3 regions of the Microbispora sp. NPDC088329 genome follow, and region 3 is predicted to be linked to each of the others. Evidence: predicted binding sites of a transcription regulator. Region 3 holds the regulator's gene; each other region holds the start of a gene.
The links. The regulator LexA, encoded in region 3, represses DNA repair genes until DNA is damaged. The targets are predictions, from matches to a motif close to TCGAACANNTGTTCGA.

Region 1: recA (recombinase RecA) is a predicted target of LexA. The motif match lies at 2,771-2,786, and genes of this name have one in related genera.
Region 2: AB0O28_RS06480 (SAV_6107 family HEPN domain-containing protein) is a predicted target of LexA. The motif match lies at 2,922-2,937, and genes of this name have one in related genera.

What each region holds. Positions count from the first base shown of each region.
Region 1 covers NZ_JBFBIP010000024.1:112,612-120,342, reverse strand. The annotation lists gene AB0O28_RS33265 (DEAD/DEAH box helicase) at 1-441, opposite strand, end outside; gene AB0O28_RS33260 (hypothetical protein) at 583-717, shown strand; gene AB0O28_RS33255 (VOC family protein) at 764-1,252, shown strand; gene AB0O28_RS33250 (DUF3046 domain-containing protein) at 1,389-1,583, shown strand; gene AB0O28_RS33245 (hypothetical protein) at 2,347-2,622, opposite strand; gene recA (recombinase RecA) at 2,952-4,076, shown strand; gene AB0O28_RS33235 (hypothetical protein) at 4,419-4,655, shown strand; gene recX (recombination regulator RecX) at 4,634-5,257, shown strand; gene rny (ribonuclease Y) at 5,537-7,162, shown strand; gene AB0O28_RS33220 (hypothetical protein) at 7,633-7,731, shown strand, end outside.
Region 2 covers NZ_JBFBIP010000002.1:444,543-452,273, forward strand. The annotation lists gene AB0O28_RS06470 (transcriptional regulator) at 316-810, shown strand; gene AB0O28_RS06475 (arginine deiminase) at 932-2,176, shown strand; gene AB0O28_RS06480 (SAV_6107 family HEPN domain-containing protein) at 2,222-2,659, opposite strand; gene AB0O28_RS06485 (L,D-transpeptidase family protein) at 3,058-3,918, opposite strand; gene AB0O28_RS06490 (YbaK/EbsC family protein) at 4,045-4,521, shown strand; gene AB0O28_RS06495 (GNAT family N-acetyltransferase) at 4,565-5,137, shown strand; gene metF (methylenetetrahydrofolate reductase [NAD(P)H]) at 5,179-6,108, opposite strand; gene AB0O28_RS06505 (polyprenyl synthetase family protein) at 6,248-7,315, shown strand; gene thiE (thiamine phosphate synthase) at 7,416-7,731, opposite strand, start outside.
Region 3 covers NZ_JBFBIP010000012.1:130,358-138,088, reverse strand. The annotation lists gene AB0O28_RS22780 (cellulase family glycosylhydrolase) at 1-1,225, shown strand, start outside; gene AB0O28_RS22775 (aminotransferase class I/II-fold pyridoxal phosphate-dependent enzyme) at 1,235-2,344, opposite strand; gene lexA (transcriptional repressor LexA) at 2,431-3,147, opposite strand; gene nrdR (transcriptional regulator NrdR) at 3,579-4,043, shown strand; gene AB0O28_RS22760 (vitamin B12-dependent ribonucleotide reductase) at 4,164-7,124, shown strand; gene AB0O28_RS22755 (SDR family NAD(P)-dependent oxidoreductase) at 7,446-7,731, shown strand, end outside.

The DNA.
Region 1 (7,731 bases), on a different contig from region 3:
GCCCGTCAGCGGGGCCCGCAGGTTTCGCTCGACGTCCACCGCCAGAGCCTTCAGGGGAGAGACGTACACGACCCGGCACGGCCGGGGCGGCTCCCCGTTCTCCTTCCGGCCGCGCCGCGCGCCGCGTCGTCCGCCGGGCCGCCCCGCCTCGGACCCGCCGGGCCCCTCGCCGGGCCGACCCGGCGTGACCCCGCCGTGGTGCTCCCGGCCCGCCGCCGCATCCGCCCGCGAGGCCCAGCCCGCCGTGTGCTCGACGGCGAGGCGGTCGATCGCCCACAGGAAGGCCGCGAGGGTCTTGCCGGACCCGGTCGGAGCGACCACGAGCGTGTTCTCGCCTCTGGCGATCGACGACCAGGCGCCCTCCTGCGCGGCCGTCGGCGTCGCGAAGGCGCCGGTGAACCATTCCCTGGTCACCGGGCTGAAGCCGTCGAGCGAACCCACCTGCCCATCATGCATCGCGCCACCGACAGAAAACGCCGCGTCGCCGTCCCGCCAGGTGAGAAGCAAGTGTGGGGCAAGCCGGCCCCGGCAGGCTGATCCCCGTTCGACGCGACCCCAACTCCCCGATGGAGGGATCACGACATGTACGGCAGGAGAAGCCGCACCGACCGGCAGGACCTCGCCCATCAGGCCCGTCAGTCCCGCCAGGCCCGCTACGAGACGCTGCGGGCCGAGCGCGCGGAATGGATCGGCTGGCGAAGATGGCTGCTCTCCTGACACCCGGATGGCATGACATGCCTCGCTCGGGACAACCTTCCTCAGTATGAAAATCGACTACGCGGCCATCGAGGCGGAGCGCTCGCGGATCCGCGAGCGCTACCTGAGCGAGCGCCGTGCCGCAAGCAGCGCGAGGGGCCTGCACCACTTCGCACTGATCTCGTCAGACGTCGAGCGGACGATCCGCTTCTATCACGACCTCCTCGAGTTCCCGCTCACCGAGATCTTCGAGAACCGCGACTACCGCGGGTCCAACCACTTCTTCTTCGACATCGGCAACGGGAACCTGCTGGCGTTCTTCGACCTGCCGGGTCTCGATCTGGAGCCGTACAAGGAGGTCCTCGGCGGGCTCCACCACATCGCGATCTCCGTGGACCGGGCGACGTGGGAGCGCCTGCGCGGCAAGCTCGACGCGGCCGGCGTGCCGTACCAGGAGGAGAGCGGCAGTTCGATCTACTTCCAGGACCCGGACGGCGCCCGCCTGGAGCTCCTCGCCGACCCGCTGGGAGAGATGTACGGCAGCCGCGTCATGTGACCGGCTCCCCGGCATGAGGACGCCAAAGTGAGTTCGGCGCCCACGCGGCTCCAACGCCGGACGGCCGCCCGACGGGCGGCGATCGCGGCGCCGCGGCCGGGAGAGCTCATCCCGGCCGCGGGTCCATACTGAACCCATGCGCCTCACAGACTTCTGGAACAGGATGCGCCGCCACTTCGGCGAGGCGTACGCGGAGTCGTGGGCGAAGGATTACGTGATCTCCGGGCTCGGCGGGCGCACGGTCGAGCAGGCCCTCGCCGAGGGCGTGGCGGCCAAGCAGGTGTGGCAGGCCGTATGCCAGGAGGTCGACGTGGACTCCAGACTGCGCTGACGCGACACCGCAGAGCCCGGACGGGTCCCGAATCGTGCCCGCACCCTGCCCGTGTGTCCTTCGGCACCCTCGCCACACCGAGGTCTCCGTCCGCATCCGCATCGCGAACTCACCTGTCGGCGGCATACCGCCCATGCCGAGGCGTCCCAGCTCGCGTCGCAGCCTCTCCCTTCGCGGCACTTTCCCCGGCCGTCGTCGGCGACCCGCACATCTTCACCGCCGGGGGACCGGGGCCGATTCACCGCGAAGCCGGCCATCGCCGCCGCGGCGCTTAGTTGAACGACGGTTGAGTGCTTGCTGCCGTGTCAAACGAATGAAGCGAGCCGTTCTCGGGTCTCGACCCGCTGGCGGTCGACGCTCTCGCCGAGGTGCTCAAGGACCGCGCCGCCGCGGGCGTGCCGGTGATCTTCTCCAGCCACCGGCTCGACCTGGTCGAACGGCTCTGCGACCCGGTCGGCATCACGAGATGATGCTGGTGGCCCAGCGGGAGATCCGCACGCGCATCAGCCGCCGTCCAGCCCACCGGCACCCTCGCGCGCGTGCTGTCGCCCATGCCGCCGTTCTCCTCCGTGGTCATGCCCGTGCGTACGGCGGCCGCCGACGTACCGCTGGGGGAGATCCTCATCGCGGGGGTGCTCATGATCGCGGCCGTGGCCGCCGTCCTGCTGGGTGCGGCCCGCGTCTATCGGCGGGCGGTGCTCCGCACCGGCGCCCGGGTCAACTGGGCGAAGTCGTCCGCTGACGACCGGCGTCACCGGGAGGATCAGGGAGGCGGGGAGAGCGTCCGGCTGATCGATTCGGCCGCACGGCCGGGGTCGTCGGCGCTCTCCTGGCCGCCCGGCGCCCACAGGAACATCCATCCCTCCCTCGCGGGTGAGGCGAAGACGATCGTCTGCCTGCCGGTGCCCGGATGCCAGACGGACAGAACGGGATCGTCCGCACCGAGCAGGCGTGCGGCGAGGCCGTGCTCGGGGAGCCGCGCCGCGAGCGCCTCAAGGCGGGCCAGGCGCTGTCCGCTGTAGTCGCCGGTGCCCGTCACATGGCCCTCCAGCGGGAGATCCAGCTTTGCTACAAGGATCGTCGCAGGTCATCGCGCTGGCAACCATGGCAGAGTAACGCCCGGGAATGTAACGGCGCGGTTGGGATGCCGTTCGTCTGTCGTGCGCGGTGGCGGCTCCGGCACGTGATCGAACAGTCGTTCGGCTATATTGGATGAGTCGCCGCCGGGGTGCGCGCCATCAGGTCACCGGGGCGCGACAGGTTCCCGGCCCGCCTTCCCGGCGGTGTGCGGGAAGCTCCGGAAAATGTCGGTGGCACCCCGTAGCTTTTCGGTGACCAAGCAGACGACCACCCTCCAGGGGGCACCCAATGGCAATCAACGACCGCGAGAAGGCCCTTGAGACCGCCCTCGCGCAAATCGAGCGGCAGTTCGGCAAGGGCAGCGTCATGCGTCTCGGAGACGACGCGCGTGCCCCGATCGAGGTCATCCCCACCGGTTCCATCGCTCTCGACGTCGCCCTCGGCATCGGCGGCTTCCCCCGCGGCCGGATCGTCGAGGTGTACGGCCCCGAGTCCTCCGGTAAGACGACGGTCGCCCTGCACGCCGTGGCCAACGCACAGAAGGGCGGCGGCATCGCCGCGTTCATCGACGCCGAGCACGCCCTCGACCCCGAGTACGCCAAGAAGCTGGGCGTCGACGTCGACGCGTTGCTCGTCTCCCAGCCGGACACCGGTGAGCAGGCGCTCGAGATCGCGGACATGCTGATCCGCTCCGGCGCCGTCGACATCATCGTGATCGACTCCGTGGCGGCCCTCGTGCCGAAGGCCGAGATCGAGGGCGAGATGGGCGACAGTCACGTCGGTCTCCAGGCCCGCCTCATGTCGCAGGCCCTGCGCAAGGTCGCCGGCGCCTTGAACCAGACCCGGACGACCGCCATCTTCATCAACCAGCTCCGCGAGAAGATCGGCGTCATGTTCGGAAGTCCCGAGACCACCACGGGTGGCAAGGCGCTGAAGTTCTACGCCTCGGTGCGGCTCGACGTGCGCCGGATCGAGACGCTCAAGGACGGCACCGAGCCGGTCGGCAACCGGACCCGGGTGAAGGTCGTCAAGAACAAGATGGCCCCGCCCTTCCGCCAGGCCGACTTCGACATCCTCTATGGCATGGGCATCTCCCGCGAGGGCGGGCTGATCGACATGGGCGTCGAGCACGGGTTCGTGCGCAAGGCCGGCGCCTGGTACACGTACGAGGGCGACCAGCTCGGGCAGGGCAAGGAGAACGCCCGCAACTTCCTGAAGAACAACCCCGACATCGCCAACGAGATCGAGAAGAAGATCAAGGAGAAGCTCGGCGTCGGGCCGCGGATCGACGCGCCGAGCGAGCCCGCCGCCGCTCCGGCGGCACCGCCCGCTCCCGCGTCCGGCCGGGCCCCCGCTTCTGCGTCCGGCCGGGGCAGCAAGGCGGCCAGCGCGCCCAAGCCGGGTGACGTCTGAGCGCAGACATGAGGCGCGACGAGCTCCCCGGCCCGGACGACGAGATCGGGCCGGGGGACTGGAACTCCGGGCCCTGGGGGTCTGCGGATGATTCGCCCGGTTCTGCCGGGGACGCATCCGCGACGATCGCCGCCCTGCGTGAGGAGATCCGGCGGACGGAACTCGGTCAGGTGGGCATCGGTCGGGCAGCGTTCGGCCGGGCGGAGGCCACGGAGGCGGGACAGGCGGCCGGCCGGGCCGGACGCCGGCGTCAGGGACGTGGCAGCCGGCGGGGAGACCGGGCAGGTCTGAGCGAACAGGCAGCGCTGGGAGAACACGGCCCGCTGGGAGAACACCACGCGCTTGCAGAACACGGCGCGCCGGGAGAACATCACGAGCTCAACGAACACGGCCCGCTGGGAGAACACCACGCGCCTGCAGAACACGGCGCGCCGGGAGAACATCACGAGCTCAACGAACACGGCCCGCTGGGAGAACACCACGCGCCTGCAGAACATGGTGCGCTGGGTGAACATGGTGCGCTGGGCGAACACGGCGCGCTCGGAGAACACGGTGCGCTGGGTGAACAGGCGGGCCTGAAAGAACGGGGAGCGCCGAGACGCCGGCGAAAGCGTGAGCGGTCGGGTGGATGGCCGCCCGACGGGCCGCAGGAGGGGAGCGCGGCGAGCGAGGGGCCGCCGGCCGATCCCGAGGCGGTGGCCAGGGCCATCTGCCTGCGGCTGCTGACGATGGCGCCCAAGACCCGGGCCCAGCTCGCGGACGCGTTGCGCAAGCGGGACGTCCCCGACGAGGCGGCGAACGCCGTGCTGGAGCGGTTCTCCGAGGTCGGGCTCATCGACGACGAGGCGTTCGCCGCCGCGTGGGTGAGCTCCCGGCACGCCGGTCGCGGGCTCGCCCGCCGTGCGCTCGCCCAGGAACTGCGGCAGCGTGGCGTCGCCGAGGAGACGGTCAAGGACGCCGTCGGGCGGCTCGATCCGGACGAGGAGGCCGAGACCGCGCGCACACTCGTGGAGCGGAAGCTGGCCGCCACCCGCGGGGTGGAGCCGCGGGCGCGCATGCGAAGATTGGTCGGCATGCTGGCCCGCAAGGGCTACTCGCCGGGCCTGGCCTTCCGCGTGGTCCGAGAGGCGATCGAGGCTGAAGGCAGCCCTGCAGATGGGCTTCCGGATACTTTCGAGTGAGCCATAGCACCATGCCAAAGTCACTTGACAGGGCATCTTTGCTTGCTCGTTACCTCTCTGACGCTTAATCTCGACCGCAGTGAGGAGTTACTCCGCGCAGCGCGGATTGCCATAACGGTGTACCACGACGGACGAGAGACATTGACCGGCCTCCGGGCCATATCGGTCGCCCTTCGGGGCGTCGGGCATTGCGACGATATTTGTCCTGGTGACGCCACCGGGCGCTGCCGTGCTGCGCGTGTGACCCCTGCCACAAGTTGTCGTGAGGGGTGAGCGCGCATGGACACGATCGTGATCGTTCTTGCGGTTGCGGTAGTGCTGCTGGCTCTCGTGATGATCGCCGCCCTCGTCATAGTCATGCGCCGCACCGGCGGTGTCGTCACTCCGCCCGGCCCCTCGCCCGAGCAGCTCGCCGAGGTGAAGACCGAGGTCAACGAGGAACTCGAACGAGCCAGACGTGAGGCCGAAGAGATCCGCACGAAGGCGGAGCGTGACGCGGGGGAGATTCTCAGGAAGTCCGAGACACTGGCCGACAGCGCCGCGCTGATGCGCAAGGAGGTCGAGGAGGAGGCACGCCTCCTCAAGACGGAGCTCAAGGAGCTGCGTTCCGACCTCGAACGGCGGGAGAACCGGCTGGCCGAGCGTGAGCAGCGGCTCGACGAGGAGGCGCGCAGGCAGACCGAGCGGGCCCGCAAGCTGGCCGAGACCGAGACCGAGCTGGCCGACCGTCGCGAGGAGCTCGAGCGGGTGGCCGAGCGGCGCAAGGAGATCCTGGAGCGAGTCGCCGGCCTGACGGCCGAGCAGGCGAAGACGGAGCTGGTCAAGGAGATCGAGAACCAGGCCAAGCGCGAGGCCGCGCTGATCGTCCGGGAGATCGAGAGCGAGGCCCGGAAGGAGGGCGAAAAACGCGCCTGCAAGATCGTGACGCTGGCCGTGCAGCGGGTCGCCACCGAGCAGACGGCCGAGTCGGTGGTGAGCGTCCTCCATCTGCCCGGCGACGAGATGAAGGGCCGCATCATCGGCCGCGAGGGCCGCAACATCAGGGCCTTCGAATCCACCACCGGAGTCAATCTGATCATCGATGACACACCGGAGGCGGTGCTGCTGTCGTGCTTCGACCCGGTCCGCAGGGAGACGGCCAGGCTGACGCTGGAGAAGCTGGTGCTCGACGGCCGGATCCACCCCCAGCGGATCGAGGAGGCGTACGAGCGCAGCAAGGCCGAAGTGCGGGACCTGTGCGTACGGGCGGGAGAGGACGCGCTGGTCGAGCTGGGCATCACCGAGATGCACCCCGAGCTGATCACCCTGCTGGGGCAGCTCCGCTACCGCACCTCCTACGGCCAGAACGTGCTCAAGCACCTGATCGAGTCGGCGCACATCGCCGGGATCATGGCTTCCGAGCTGCGACTCGACCGTGACCTCGTCAAGCGCTGCGCGCTGCTGCACGACATCGGCAAGGCCCTCACCCACGAGGTCGAGGGCAGCCACGCGATGATCGGCGCGGAGATCGCCCGGCGGTACGGCGAGCACGAGGACGTCGTCCACGCCATCGAGGCGCACCACAACGAGGTGGAGGTCAGGACCGTCGAGGCGGTTCTCACCCAGGCCGCGGACGCGATCAGCGGCAGCCGTCCGGGCGCCCGACGGGAGTCCCTGGAGGCGTACGTCAAGCGGCTGGAGCGCCTGGAGGAGATCGCCTCGTCCTACGAGGGAGTCGACAAGGTCTTCGCCATGCAGGCGGGCCGGGAGATTCGGGTGATGGTGCGGCCCGACAACGTCGACGACATCCAGGCCCAGGTCATCGCCAGGGACGTCGCCAAGCAGGTCGAGGAGGAGTTGACCTATCCGGGCCAGATCCGGATCACCGTGGTCCGCGAGTCCCGCGCCACCGAGTTCGCCCGCTAGCGAAGTGTCCATGAACCTCGGCGGGGCCGGTCGCCGCGCCGGAAGCGACCTTCGGCCCTCGCTCCGCTCCCCGGTCCGGTGAGCTGGGCCGGTGAGCTGGGCCGGTGAGCTGTCGTGGACAGTGCCTCGGCGACATGTCTTCCAGCGGGCCGAGCCCCCGCCTGATCGGTCCGCCGGGGCGGGAGAACGACACCCGCCGGTGCCCGATGCGGCGTCACCTGGCCGACGAGGCAGAAGGCCCCCGCCCACTGCTGGGCGGGGGCCCGGTCATGTGGGGACGCCCCGGTGGGCCGCCCCCTGGCCAGGCGGTCAAGCCTTTCGGCTGAGCGCGTCGGCGAGGTCGTTGAGCGCCTCGGCCGGCGTCGCCTGCGCGCCGACGAAGGTGTCGAGCTGGTGGGAGACGGCCCGCAGCTGCGCCACGGCGGCGTTCTTCTGCGGCCCGCCGGCGAACCGCTCGGCCCGGTCGACGAATGGGAGCGCTGACCATGGTGGAGCGGCTCTTCGGCGATGGGAGAGGCGAGGAGTCAGAGATCAACCAGTTCGTCACCCATGCCGACGCGGATCAGCGC
Region 2 (7,731 bases), on a different contig from region 3:
CGGCGTGACGAGGACGCGAGGCGGAAGACCGGGGACGTGCGGGGGACGTGGCAGGGGTCGGAAGCCGCATCACACCGGGTGTCGGGGATTTCGGTGAGAGCACTGTTTGACGCTCTTTTTTCCAATCAGCTTGACCTTTGGGAGTGTCGGCTTTACCGTCACTGTCCGTAACCACAACACGCGACCTTCCTGGGTAAAACCCGACGCAGCGGTCACCGAAGGTGCCGGTCACGGCGCCAGCCCCGGTGTTCGGAACGCTTAGGACAAGGACGCACAATCAAGTGAGAAGAGACATAGAAAGCCGGGGGCCCAACGATGCCGTCTGACTACGCCAAGTCGCTGGGCGCGCGCCTGCGCGCCATCCGGACCCAGCAGGGGCTGTCCCTGCACGGTGTGGAAGAGAAGTCCCGCGGACGGTGGAAGGCCGTCGTCGTGGGCTCCTATGAGCGGGGCGACCGCGCGGTGACCGTGCAGAAGCTCGCAGAGCTCGCGGATTTCTACGGAGTGCCGGTGTCCGAGCTTCTTCCGGGCGGAGCCGCCCCCAGCCCGCTTGCGCCCGCTCCCAAGCTGGTCATCGATCTGGAGCGGCTGTCGCAGCTGCCGAAGGACAAGGCCGGTCCGCTTGCCCGTTACGCCGCCACCATCCAGAGCCAGCGCGGCGACTACAACGGCAAGGTGCTGTCGATCCGGCAGGAGGACCTGCGCTCGCTCGCGGTCATCTACGACAAGTCGCCGGTCGAGCTGACCGAGGAGTTCATCCACTGGGGCGTGCTCGACGCGGAGGCCCGCCGCGCCGTCGAGTCCTTCTGACCTCCCGTCCGGTCCGTACGCGGCTCCCCGTGCCCGCCCTCTCGGCGTAGTCACGGGCGGCGCCTCCGCATCGGGGAGCCGCCGGTACGAGTGATTCCTGTCACGCGGGGATAGGCAGGATATGACGTTTCACGTGGGCTCCGAGGTGGGCAGGCTTCGCCGCGTCCTGGTCGACATCCCCGAACTCGCGCTCAAGCGGCTCACCCCGGGCAACAAGGACGGCCTGCTGTTCGACGACGTGCTGTGGGTGCACCGCGCGCTGGAGGAGCACCGGGAGTGGTGCGAGGTGCTCGCCGGGCGCGGCGTCGAGGTGCACCACCTCGGCGACCTCCTGCGGGAGGTGATCGAGATCCCCGACGCGCGCAAGCACATCCTCGACGGCAGCGTCGACGAGCACTGGTTCGGCCCGCTGGCCGCCGACGCGATCCGCAACACGCTCGACGCCCTCGACGCGGACACGCTCGCACCGCTGCTGACCGGCGGGATCATCAAACGCGAGATCATTGAGCTGGGCTGCGACCCGGGCTCCATCACCTTCCACACGCTGGGCATGGACGATTTCGTCCTCCCTCCGCTGCCCAACCACCTGTTCGCCCGCGACACCTCCTGCTGGGTGTACGACGGGGTCTCGATCAACCCGATGCGCAAGAAGGCGCGCAGGCGGGAGACCGTCAACTACGAGGCGGTCTACCGGTGGCACCCGCTGTTCGCCGCGGGATACGGCAACCCCGCCGGCGGCGGGTTCAACGTCTGGTACGAGGGCGTGCGGATGGCCCCGGCCACCATCGAGGGCGGCGACGTCCTGGTGCTCGGCGACGGCGTGGTGCTGGTCGGCGTGAGCGAGCGCACCCAGCCGCAGGCGGTCGAGATGCTCGCGACCAACCTGTTCCGCGCGGGATCGGCGACCCGCATCGTGGCGCTCGATCTGCCCAAGACCCGTGCGTTCATGCACCTCGACACCGTGATGACCAACGTCGACGTGGGCGTGTTCACGAAATACGCCGGGCTCGGCATGCTCCCCTCCTACACGGTGGAGCCGGGCGACACCGACAAGGAGCTCAAGGTCACCGATCACCCGCCGGAGGACATGCACAAGGCGATCGCGCGAGCCCTCGGCCTGGACGACATCAAGGTCCTGACGCCGACGCAGGACGTGCACGCGGCCGAGCGAGAGCAGTGGGACGACGGCTGCAACGTGCTGGCGCTGGAGCCGGGTGTGGTGATCGCCTACGAACGCAACACCACGACCAACAACCACCTGCGCAGGCACGGCGTCGAGGTCATCACGATCCGCGGCAGCGAGCTCGGCCGCGGACGCGGCGGGCCGCGCTGCATGAGCTGCCCCCTGGAGCGCGACCCCGTCTGATCACACGACGCGCGGCGAGGACCGGGCCATGGCCGGAGACGGAGGTCAGCCTGCCATGGGCAGGGTGGGCCGGCCGGGCAGGCCGAGGATCGACTCCACCTCTCCGACGAACCTGTCCGCCTCCGCTATGATTTCCTCCGCGTCGTTCTGCGTGACGGCGCGGACCATTCCGGCCTCGGCCGCCGCACGCTTGGTCGCGCTCACCGCGAAGTAGGCCGCCCAGTCCGCGAGCTTGGGCTCGGCCTCCGGCAGCAGCTCCCAGGCGCTGCGCAGCCGCCGCCTGCGGCCGTCCATCGGACGTGGACGGGCCGCGAGGATTCCGGCCGCCGCACGCAGGGCCGCCAGATGGGCCGACACGTAGCGGTCCGCGGGGGTGGGCCCGACGGTGGCGTCCGCGAGGCATGCCCTGGCGTCCGCGAGGTGTGCCAGAACCGCCTGAGAGAGCCGGGGCCCGCTCTTCTGATCGTCGTTCTGCTCAGTCATGCCCGCCTCCTTGAGTCGTGGCACTCCGGCGAAGGTCGCCGGTGACTTCACAGTCGCAGACCGCACCGACAATTTCGCCGGCCGGGAGATCTCGTGAACCGCCCGAGATCGCCCGACGCTTTGTCCCGTGGGCGGCCGGACGAGGAGCTTCCCCTCTCCCCGTCCGGCCCACGCCGCGGGCCGTGCCGCATCCGTCTCCGCCGACGACGAAGGCACGAATCCAACGGGGTGGGCGCGAGCCGCGAGTCTCGCGCCCACCCCATCGAACATAGATTCGATCATCTCGCCTGTCAAGGATGTCAACGAATACGTGTTCGAGGACTGCGTCACAAAAGGGGGCGGCAGAGGACGAAGGGGCCCCGCGCGACCACCTCGCGCGGGGCCCCTCCGGGGTGGAACTAGCGCCGGAAGGCGCCCCTGACGTGCACCGGGACCCCCTTGCCGAGCATGCCCGGCAGGATCTCGGCCACGTTCATGGGCAGCCGCACGCAGCCGTGCGAGGCCGGATAAAGCGGCACCGACAGCGCGCCGTGGAGCGCGATGCCGCCGTTGAAGAAGACGGGGTTGTAGAGCTGCCCCAGGTAGGACCGGTGCCAGCCCTTGACCCGCCAAGTGGTCTTGTAGTCGCCGGTCGGCGTGCGGGCGCTGCCGGAGAAGCGCTGCCGCTTGCCGTTCCAGGTGGCGTACTCGGTGTAGGGGACGCCGCTGCCGCTGGAGATGTGGCTGATCAGCACCGGCTCACCGCCCCGATACAAAACCATAACCTGCTTGGTCAGGTTCACCTCGACGCGATTCGCCTTGCCCCCGGACACCAGAACCTTGGGCGCGCGGGGATTCTCCAGCGCCCTCCAGGTGCGGGCGGCGATCGTGCTGGTCGGCGTGATCCCCTGCACCTTCTGGAACGCCCAGACCGCCGTCAGTGTGGCCCCGCCATACTGGCCGTCGAGGCTGCCGGGCACGTATCCCAGCTCCTTGAGCCGGGCCTGCAGCGCCTTGACGGCGGAGCCCTTGGCGCCGAGCTTGAGCGTCTTGCCCGGGGCGGTGAACGACGGGTAACCGGTGGCGCGGGCGGGAACGGCGCTCCGTGCCGCGAGCGCGGGGAGCGCCGTGGACGCCGGGAGCACGGTCCCAGTGGTCACGACCCCCGCGGACGCGTCGGTGCGTGCCTGCGCCGTGCCGCTCACGCCGGTCGCCGCGAAGGCGGTCGCGAACGTCGCCGCCCCCACCGCGACGAGCAGTCGCCGTCGACCTCTCATCATGACCAACCCCCTCATAAGTCCGTTTCTCGATCAAAGGACTCACCTTACGGTCCGATTGTGAGCCGCGTGATCGTAAGTGGCCATAATCGGCCGCGTATGTCCTGGCAATCCGTTTAGAGTGACCGGGTGGCAGAAAAGTTGCATCCCAACGTCGTCCGGGTTCAGGAGGCCCTGCGGGCCCACGAGGTGGAGGGCCGCGTCGTCGTCCTGGACGAGGCCGCCCCGACCGCCGCCACGGCGGCGGCACAGCTCGGCTGCGAGGTCGGCGCGATCGCCAACAGCCTGATCTTCGACGCGGACGGCGCCCCGCTGCTGGTGCTGACCAGCGGCGCCCACCGGGTGAACACCGATCTGATCGCCCGGCTCGTGGGCGCGGCGAAGGTACGCAGGGCCACCCCGGAATTCGTCCGCGAGCACACCGGTCAACCCATCGGCGGCGTCGCCCCGGTCGGGCACCCCGCGCCCGTACGGACGCTGGTGGACGCGTGGCTGGGCAAGCACGACGTCGTGTGGGCCGCCGCGGGCCACCCTCACACCGTCTTCCCCACGTCCTACGAGGAGCTGCTGCGCATCACCGGGGGCACGGCCGCCGAGGTGGAATGACGCCTGCGGACCGGTCCTGCCGGGTTTTGCTAGTGTGCGACGCGTGATCGAACTGCGACGGGTGGGGGCCGACCGATTCAGGGCGGTGCTGGACACGGTGCTGGAGATCTACACGGTCGCCATGCGCCCGCCGTCCGACCAGCTCGCGGGCCGCCTGGCGATCATGCGCAACCACGCCACCTATCCCGACTTCGCCTGCGTGCTCGCCGAGGACACGCAGGAGCCCGGCGGCGTCGCCGGCTTCGCGTACGGCTTCCACGGCGGCCGCGGGCAGTGGTGGCACGACGTCGTACGCGGGGCGCTGCAGGACCGGGCCGGGCCGGTGGTGGCGGAGGACTGGTTCGGCGACGCCCTGGAGATCGCCGAGATCCACGTGCGCCCGGAACACCAGGGCCGGGGAATCGGCCGTCGGTTGATCCACGCACTGTGCGAGGACCGCCCGGAGCGCACGGCCGTGCTGTCGACGCACGACGCGCCCACGGTGGCCCGGCACCTCTACCGAGACGTGGGGTTCGCCGACCTGATGACCCGGTTCGTCTTCCCCGGCGGCTACGAGGAGTACGTCATCGCCGGGGTGCGGCTGCCGCTGCCCGGGCGCGAAGCCCGCGAGAACTGACGGACGCGAACACTGACGGAGGCCGGCGGGACGGCCGGGGCTCAGCCGGCGACGGCGGCCGGCACGCTGTGCAGCGCCTGGAACACCTCGCGGGTCGCGCTCGACCGGTTGAAGGTGATGAAGTGGATGCCGGGCGCTCCCTCGTCGAGAAGCTTCTGGCACAGCTCGACGGCGTGCTCGATCCCCAGGCGGCGGACCGCCACGGGGTCGTCGGCGACGGCCTCGAACCGCTCGGCCACCTCCGGCGGGAACGGCGCGCCGGACAACTGCTCCGACCGGGCGATCGTGCTCATCTGGGTGACGGGCATGATGCCGGGGATGATCGGGGTGTCGCACCCGCGGGCCGCCACGCGGTCGCGCAGCCGCAGGTAGTCGTCCGCCCTGAAGAACATCTGGGTGATCGCGTAGTCCGCGCCGGCCCGGCACTTCTGCACGAAATACTCGGTGTCCGACTCGATGGTCGCCGACCTGGGGTGCTTGTACGGGAAGGCGGCCACCCCCACGCAGAAGTCGCCCGCCTGGCGGATCAGCCGCACCAGGTCCTCGGCGTACAGGACCCCCTCGGGGTGCTTGACCCACTCGTCCAGGGGGTTGCCGCCGCGCGGGTCGCCGCGTACGGCGAGGATGTTGCGCACGCCCGCGTCGGCGAACCTGCCGACGAGGTGGCGCAGCTCGCGGATCGAGTGGTCGACCGCGGTGAAGTGGGCGACGGGGGTCAGCGTCGTCTCGTGCGCCAGCCGCTCGACGATGTCCACCGTGCGGTCCCGGGTCGAGCCGCCGGCGCCGTAGGTCACGGAGACGAACGTCGGCCGCAGCGCCTCCAGCTCGCGGATCGCCCGCCACAGCTGGCGCTCCCCCTCGTCGGTCTTCGGCGGCATGAACTCGAACGAGAACGAGCGCTCGCCCGCCGCCAGCAGTTCGCGGACCGTCGGGACGCGATCAGGAAGCCGCGAGGGCAGACCGAGAGCCATACAGGAGAGGTTACAGCGCTCCGCTTTTTCCGATGGTCGCAGTCTTGCTATGTGGACGTTTTCCCTTACGGAGTGAGTTAACCCACTTGAAGGGGATCTGCTGCTGGGTGTCCGGATCAACCCCGGTTAGTCTCAGAGCATGACCGCTTCCGCCGTCTCGCTCGATTCCATCCGTACGGAGGTGGACCGCGCACTCCGGGAGTTCCTCGACCGGCAGCGACCACACTTCGGTGATTCTCATTTGGCCGCCCTGCTCACCGCCGCGGAGGATTTCCTGGCGGGCGGCAAACGGTTGCGCCCCGCCTTCTGCCACTGGGGGTGGCGCGCCGCCGGGGGCGGCGACGACCCGGGACTGCATTTCGCCGCCGCCTCGCTGGAACTGCTCCAGGCCAGTGCGCTCATCCACGACGACGTCATGGACGCGAGCGACGTGCGCCGGGGCATGCCGTCGGCGCACCGCCGGTTCGAACGGATGCACGCCGAGGCGGGCTGGCACGGCTCGGCGCGGCAGTTCGGCGAGGGCTCGGCCGTGCTGCTGGGGAACCTGTTGCTCGTGTGGGCCGGGGAGATGTGGCGCACCAGCGGCCTGGCGCCCGAGGCGATCGCCGTCGCCCAGCCGTTGCACGATTACATGCTCACCGAGCTGATGTGCGGGCAGTACCTCGACCTACTCGAACAGGCGCAGGGCGAGAGCACGTTCGACAGCGCGCTGCGGGTGGCCCTCTACAAGAGCGGGAAATACTCGGTCGAGCAGCCGCTCCGGCTCGGGCTCGTCCTCGCCGCCCAGGCCCAGCACCCGTGGATCGACCGGCTCTGCGTGCAGTACGGCCAGCAGGTGGGCATCGCCTTCCAGCTCCGCGACGACATCCTCGGCGTGTTCGGCGACCCGGCCGAGACCGGCAAGCCCGCCGGTGACGACCTGCGCGAGGGAAAGCGGACCGTGTTGATCGCACGCGCGCTCGCCTCCGCCACCCCCGCCCAGGCGGAGGTCGTGCGAGCCCTGCTCGGCGATCCCGGACTGGACGCCGAGGGGGTCGGACGGCTGCGCACGGTCATCGAGGAGACGGGCGCGCTCGTCTCGTGCGAGGGCATGATCAAGCGCTATCTCGACGACGCGCTGCACGCCCTCGACCAGGCGCCGATCGAGGAGGGGGCCCGCGAGGCGCTGGCCGGCCTGGCGGTCGCCGCGACCTCCCGCCGCACCTGACCCGCCGCGCCCGGCAGGAGGGGCCCCGCCTCCCGGACCCCACGGCGTTCCCGGACCTCCGGATCCCCGGAGCGTCCGGCCGCCCGGGGAGCGTACCGGGTCAGAGCGGGACGGCGGACAGCCGCGCCCTGAGCGCCGCGGCGGCGGCGCCGGGGTCGTCGGCCTCGGTGATGGCGCGGACGACCACGGCGCGGCGCACGCCGTGCGCCATCACCTCGTCGAGGTTGCCCAGGTCGATGCCGCCGATGCCGAACCACGGCCGGTCGGCGCCCAGGCGCGCGGCGTGCTCGAGCAGCGCGGGGCCGGGCGCAGGGCGTCCGGGCTTGGTGGGCGTGGGCCAGATCGGCCCGCAGCAGAAGTAGTCCACACCCGGCTCCACCGCGGCGGCCGACGCCTCCGCCGCGGAGTGCGTGGAC
Region 3 (7,731 bases):
CGACCGGCACCGGCCGACCAGCGCGGGCCAGACGGCGCTCTGGTACACCTCCGGCGTCCCCGAGTCGACCTGGATCAGCAACTGGAAGTCGCTGGCCCAGCACTACGCCGGCAACACCACCGTCATCGGCGCCGACCTGCACAACGAACCGCACGCCGACGGCACCAACCCGAACGCGACCGGCTCCTGCTGGGGCTGCGGCGACCAGTCGCGCGACTGGCGTCTGGCGGCCGAGCGCGCGGGCAACGCGATCCTGTCCGTGCAGCCCAACTGGCTGATCTTCGTGGAGGGCGTGAGCTGCCCGAGCGGTGGCCTGTCCAACACCTGGGACAACGACCCCAGCAACGACGAGGACTGCGGCTGGTGGGGCGGCAACCTCACCAAGGCAGGCCAGTTCCCCGTCCGGCTGAACGTCGCCAACCGGCTCGTCTACTCCCCGCACGAGTACGCCACGTCGGTCTTCCGCCAGACGTGGTTCGACGACCCGAGTTACCCCGCCAACATGCCGGCGATCTGGGACAAGTACTGGGGCTACCTGTACAAGCAGAACATCGCCCCGATCATGGTCGGTGAGTTCGGCACCACGCTGGCCAACAACGTCGACAAGGTCTGGCTCCAGGAGCTCATGAAGTACATGGGCAGCGGAGTGAACGGCATGTCGTTCACCTACTGGTCGTGGAACCCCAACTCGGGTGACACGGGCGGCATCCTGAAGGACGACTGGGCCACGGTCGACCAGGCCAAGCAGAGCATCATCTCGCCGTACCTCATCCCGCCGGTGGGCGGCAACCCGCCGGTGTCGCCCTCGCCGCAGGTCTCGCCGAGCGTGTCGCCGTCGGTGTCCCCGTCCGCGTCTCCCTCCGCGTCCCCCTCGGTGTCGCCTCCGGTGTCTCCGTCGGCGTCGCCGTCGTCTCCGGATGGCAAGACCTGCACCGCCACGTACAAGGTCGCCAACCAGTACCCCGGCGGCTTCCAGGGTGAGGTCACGGTGAAGGCCGGTTCCTCGGCCATCTCGGGCTGGACCGTGAAGTGGGCCTTCCCGAACGGCCAGAGCGTCAGCCAGCTCTGGAACGGCACGCTCAGCGCGAGCGGTTCGAACGTCACCGTGACGAACCTGTCCTACAACGGCGCCCTGGGCGCCGGGGCCTCGACGACGTTCGGATTCAACGGCAGCTGGTCCGGCAACAACGGCGTCCCGTCCTCGGTCAGCTGCACGGCGAGCTGAGCGGGCGCGTCACGCCAGCGCGGCGGCGATCCTGGCCAGGATCTCCTCCAGGATCGCCGCCGACGTCGCGAAGTTGAGGCGGGCGAAGGTGTCGCCGCCTCCGTAGTTGGGGCCCGGGTTGAGCTTGACCTGGGCCTCCCGCTCGAGGAAGTGCGCCGCGCCGGGCACGCCGAAGTCGAGCCACGCGAGATAGGTGGCCTCGGGCATGCGGTACCCGACCGACGGGAGCCGCTCGGCGATGCGCCTGCGGTTGCGGTCCAGGATGGCCAGCACCTCCTCCAGCCACGCGTCGCCGTGCCGCCAGGCGGCCACCGTGGCCTCCACCCCGAGGACGCTGGGCGCCCCGTAGATGTGGGCGGGCTGGCGACCCAGCGCGTCCCTGGCGTCCTTCGCGCCGATGTGGGCCACCGAGCAGCGCAGGCCGCCCATGTTGAAGGCCTTGCTGGCGGAGGTCAGCGTGACCGTGCGCTCGGGAAGGATCGTGGCGAACGGGATGTGCCGGGCCGGAGCGTACGTCAGGTCGGCGTGGATCTCGTCGGAGATCACCAGCGTGCCGTGCCGGTCGGCGTACGCGGCGACGGCGTCGAGCTCCGCACGGGTGAACGAGCGGCCGGAGGGGTTCTGCGGATTCACCAGCAGGAGCACCCGGACGGGCTCGCCGGGGACCTCGAACCTGCCGTCGGCCGTCAGCGGCATCGGCACCAGGCGTCGGCCCATCCCGGTGATCGTGGCGAGGAAGGGATCGTAGGCCGGCACGTGCAGCGCCACCGCGTCACCGGGTTCGGTCATGACGTGCAGCAGCACTTGGAGGGCCTGGTTGAGGTCGGTGTAGGACCGCACGTGGGACGGGTCGGCCCGCCAGTCGTACCGCGCCTCCATGCGCTCGGCGAACGCCTCCGCCAGAGGGCCGGCGGTCGGCTGGTCCAGCCATGCGGGATAGCCGAGATCCGCGGCGGCTCGTCGCGCGATGGCCTCGGTGACCGCGCCGGGCACGGGGAAGTCCATGTCGGCGACCCAGGCGGGAATGACGCCGGCCTCGGCGTGCGTCCATTTGATTCCGTCGCGGGTGCGGGCCGCATCCAGGGACAGCGCATCCAGGGACAGCGAGTCGAATCTCATCCGACTCACCCTAATTGTCGCTTAGTGACCGCCGGAAAGGCGGCGTCGCGCCCCGCGGCGCGTCGCATCGCGGGGCGCCGGTGCTGCTACAGCTTCCGGAGAACGGCCGTGACCTTGCCGAGCACGGTCGCCTCGTCGCCGGGGATCGGCTCGTAGTTGGGGTTGTGCGGCACCAGCCACACGTGCCCGTCCTTGCGCTTGAAGGTCTTCACGGTGGCCTCGCCGTCGATCATCGCGGCCACGATGTCGCCGTTGTCGGCGACCGGCTGCTGCCGCACCACGACCCAGTCGCCGTCGGCGATGGCGGCCTCGATCATGGAGTCGCCGGAGACCTGGAGCAGGAACAGCGTGCCCTCGCCCACCAGCTGCTTGGGCAGCGCGAAAACGTCCTCGATGCTCTGCTCGGCGAGGATGGGGCCACCGGCGGCGATGCGGCCGACCAGCGGCACGTACGCGGCCGTGGGCCGGGTGAACCCGGCCTCCTCCTCGGGGGTGGCGTCCGGATCGACCCACAGCACCGGCTCTCCCGGCAGCCGGACCTCCAGTGCCCTGGGGCGGTGCGGGTCGCGCCGGAGGTAACCCTTACGCTGGAGCGCCGTGAGCTGGTGCGACACGCTGGAGGTGCTCGTCAGCTGGACCGCTTCCCCGATCTCCCGCATGGACGGCGGGTAGCCGCGCTGCTGGACCGAGTCGCGGATCACCTCGAGGATCTTCCGCTGCCTCGGGGTGAGGCCAAGCGAGTCGCGCCTGCGAACCGCGAGGTCGCTGACGCCATCCGCTTGCTCACTTCGGTCACTCACGATGCCACCTCTCAATCCGTGTTCCTCATGTCGCACAGAGCGACCGTACCGCGATTCAAGATCACCGTCAAACAATTGTTCGATATCCAGCGAAATCACCGATCTCGCCGTTCATCTCATCGTACGGGAGTTCGATCGATCCCGTGTTCGATTCAGCCGATCTTCTGTGGCGTCTGTACGCCCAGGTCAGACGCCGTGCATAAAACGGCGGGGAATGGTGCGTAAAGGGCCTATCGCGCGACCCGTGGGGCAGGTGGTGCGGCGGTGACGGGAGCGGCGACACGCGCACCGAGCAGGCACTTCCCGGCCCAGGGCCGGTTCGACTTGCGTTCAAGGTCGGGCACTTCTACGGTTGGACCACAACATCTAGTAGTCACAGCGGTGTAAGTTCACCACACCTTGTGTTCGGGATGTGCGTTCAGGGAGGCGATGAAATGCACTGTCCGTTCTGTCGCCATCCCGACACCCGGGTCGTGGACAGCCGCGCGGCCGAGGACGGGGCGGCGATCCGCCGCAGGCGCACCTGCCCCGAGTGCGGGCGCAGGTTCACCACCCAGGAGACCGTGCTGCTGATGGTGAGCAAGCGGAGCGGGGTCACCGAGCCGTTCTCCCGGGAGAAGGTCATCGCCGGCGTGCGGCGGGCCTGTCAGGGGCGCCCGGTCGGCGAGGACTCCCTCGCCCAGCTCGGGCAGCGGGTCGAGGAGAGCATCCGGGGCACCGGTGCGGCCGAGATCGCCTCCCACGAGGTGGGCCTGGCCATCCTGGGGCCGCTCCGCGACCTCGACGAGGTGGCGTACCTGCGCTTCGCGTCGGTCTACCGGGGCTTCGAGACGCTGGCCGACTTCGAGGCGGAGATCGAGCGGCTCCGCGCGGCTCACGGCCCTGAGGCCGAGGAGTAGGCGCCTTCCGGGGGGCCGGGACGAGGCGGACGGCGGCGCGCGACGGCGCGGCGTGACGATGAGGTTGTAACGAGCGTGGTCCGAAAGAGGGGCTCCACCGGGCCCTGGGAGGGGGAAATCATGACGGAGACCGTGAGCGGCACCGTATCGGGTGCGGGGGGCCGGGCCGGCAAGCGCCCGCGCAAGGGTCTGAAGATGAAGCGCGTCTTCACCACCCCGGGCGTCCACCCGTACGACGAGGTCCGCTGGGAGCGGCGCGACGTCGTGATGACGAACTGGCGGGACGGCTCGGTCAACTTCGAGCAGCACGGCGTGGAGTTCCCGGACTTCTGGTCGGTCAACGCGGCCAACATCGTCACCACCAAGTACTTCCGCGGGGCGGTGGGCACCCCGCAGCGCGAGTCGAGCCTCAAGCAGCTCGTCGACCGGGTCGTGGGCGTCTACACCAGGACCGGCCTCGAGAACGGCTACTTCGCGTCCGAGGAGGACGCGGAGATCTTCGACCACGAGCTCAAGCACGCGCTGATCCACCAGATCTTCAGCTTCAACTCGCCGGTGTGGTTCAACGTCGGCACCCGCTCGCCCCAGCAGGTGAGCGCCTGCTTCATCCTGGCCGTGGACGACACCATGGAGTCGATCCTCGACTGGTACAAGGAAGAGGGCGTCATCTTCAAGGGCGGCTCCGGCTCCGGGGTCAACCTCTCCCGCATCCGCTCGTCCAAGGAGCTGCTGTCCAGCGGCGGCACGGCCAGCGGCCCGGTCTCCTTCATGCGCGGCGCCGACGCCTCCGCCGGCACCATCAAGTCGGGCGGCGCCACCCGCAGGGCGGCCAAGATGGTCGTCCTCGACGTGGACCACCCCGACATCGAGGAGTTCATCGAGACCAAGGCGCGCGAGGAGGACAAGATCCGCGCGCTGCGCGACGCCGGGTTCGACATGGACCTCGGCGGCAAGGACATCGTGTCCGTCCAGTACCAGAACGCCAACAACTCGGTGCGGGTCTCCGACGAGTTCATGCGCTCCGTCGAGGCCGGCGGGCGGTTCGGCCTGCGGGCCCGGCTGACCGGCGAGGTCATCGAGGAGGTCGAGGCCCGCTCGCTGTTCCGCAAGATGGCCCAGGCCGCCTGGGAGTGCGCCGACCCCGGCGTGCAGTACGACGACACGATCAACGACTGGCACACCTGCCCCGAGACCGGGCGCATCACGGCCAGCAACCCCTGCTCCGAGTACGTCCACCTGGACAACTCCTCGTGCAACCTCGCGTCGATCAACCTGCTGAAGTTCCTGCGCGACGACGACAGCTTCGACGTCGCGAACTTCGTCAAGGTCACCGAGCTGATCATCACCGCGATGGACATCTCGATCACCTTCGCCGACTTCCCGACGCAGAAGATCGCCGAGACCACCCGGGCGTACCGCCAGCTCGGCATCGGCTACGCCAACCTCGGGGCGCTGCTGATGGCGACCGGCCACGCGTACGACTCCGACGGCGGCCGGGCCATCGCGGCCGGGATCACCTCGCTGATGACCGCCGTGTCCTACCGCCGCTCGGCCGAGATGGCCGGGATCGTCGGCCCGTACGACGGCTACCAGCGCAACGCCGAGCCGCACAAGCGGGTCATGCGCAAGCACGCCGCGGCCAACGACGACCTGCGCACGCTCGACGACATGGACAAGGCGCTGCACGCCGAGGCCACCCGGCAGTGGCAGGAGTGCCTGCGGCTCGGCGAGAAGAACGGCTACCGCAACGCCCAGGCGTCGCTGCTCGCCCCGACCGGCACCATCGGCCTGATGATGGACTGCGACACCACCGGCATCGAGCCCGACCTCGCGCTGGTGAAGTTCAAGAAGCTCGTCGGCGGCGGCTCGATGCAGATCGTCAACCAGACGATCCCGCGGGCGCTGCGCCGGCTCGGCTACCTCGAGGAGCAGGTCGAGGCCATCGTCGAGTACATCGCCGAGCACGGCCACGTCGTGGACGCCCCCGGCCTGCGGCCGGAGCACTACGAGGTGTTCGACTGCGCGATGGGCGAGCGGGCCATCGCTCCGATGGGCCACGTCCGGATGATGGCGGCCGTCCAGCCGTTCCTGTCCGGCGCGATCTCCAAGACCGTGAACCTGCCGGAGTCGGCCACGGTGGACGACATCGAGCAGGTCTACCTGGAGGGCTGGAAGCTCGGCCTCAAGGCCCTGGCCGTCTACCGCGACAACTGCAAGGTCGGCCAGCCGCTGTCGATCGCCAAGAAGACCTCCGAGGAGGCGCCCGCGCAGGCCGAGGAGAAGGAGCCGGTCGTCCAGGTCGTGGAGGTCGCACGGCCGACCCGGCGGCGGATGCCGAACCAGCGGCCGAGCATCACCACCCGCTTCACGGTGGGCGGCGCCAAGGGCTACATGACCGCCTCGTCCTACCCCGACGACGGCCTGGGCGAGGTCTTCCTCAAGATGTCCAAGCAGGGCAGCACGCTCGCGGGTGTGATGGACGCCTTCTCCGTGGCGATCTCGATCGGTCTCCAGTACGGCGTGCCGCTCGACACCTACGTGCAGAAGTTCGTCAACATGCGGTTCGAGCCGGCGGGCATGACCGACGACCCCGACGTCCGGATGGCGCAGTCCGTGATGGACTACATCTTCCGGCGGCTCGCGCTCGACTACCTGCCGTACGAGGACCGCGCGGCGCTCGGCATCTTCTCCGCCTCCGAACGGGCCGCGCAGCAGCGCGGTGAGGACCCGGCCGCGCTCCAGGACGTCGACACCGCCGCACTGGCGCAGTCCGCGCCGATCGAAAGCGGGCAGGCCGCGCCGATCGAAGGCGGGCAGGCCGCGCCGATCGAAGGCGGGCAGGCCGCGCCCGTCGAGAAGGCGCAGGCCGGGCCCGTCGAGTCCAAGCCCGCCGAGGGGCCGTCCGGCGGTCAGACCGCGCCGGTCGCGGTGCCCGAGCCGCGCCGGGTCGGCGCCTCCCTGGAGAGCCACCAGGGTCGTACGGCCGACGCGCCGCTGTGCATGACCTGCGGCACCAAGATGCGTCCTGCCGGCAGCTGCTACGTCTGCGAGGGCTGCGGCAGCACCAGCGGCTGCAGCTGACCCACGACCCCGTGAGCGCAGGGGGCCGGCGAGTGCGCCGGCCCCCTGCGCCTTTTCTCAGACCGCCGCCGTCACGCGGGCGATCCGCCGACGACGGAATGCCCTCGTTCCGAGCAGATTGAATTCGGCGAAGCGGCTTTAACGGTTGCCCCAAACAAAGGACGAATCTTTCCGGTGAGAAAGGAAACTACTTCCCGGGAGCCGATGAAGAAGACCATCGCATGCATATCGGAGCCTCCCGGATCTGCGCAAACTGTGGGGGATACCTGAGACGGCGTACAGCCGTGAAACGTGCCACCGACCTGCTCCGGAAGGTGAATTATGGACATTCGCGGCAAGACGGTCCTCGTCGCCGGCGCCACCTCCGGGCTCGGTTTGGGAGTCGCGCGACATTTCTCCGCTCGGGGCGCGAACGTCGTCATCGTCGGCCGGCGCGGCGTGCTCGCCGCCCAGATCGCCGACGACCTCGGTAAGAACGCCCTCGGGATCGGCGCCGACGTCGGCGACGCCGAGGCCGTCGCCGCCGTCGTGGCCGCCGCCCTGGACAGGTTCGGAACGATCGACATCAACGTCAACACCGCCGGCATCCTCGTCCCCGTCGTCCTCG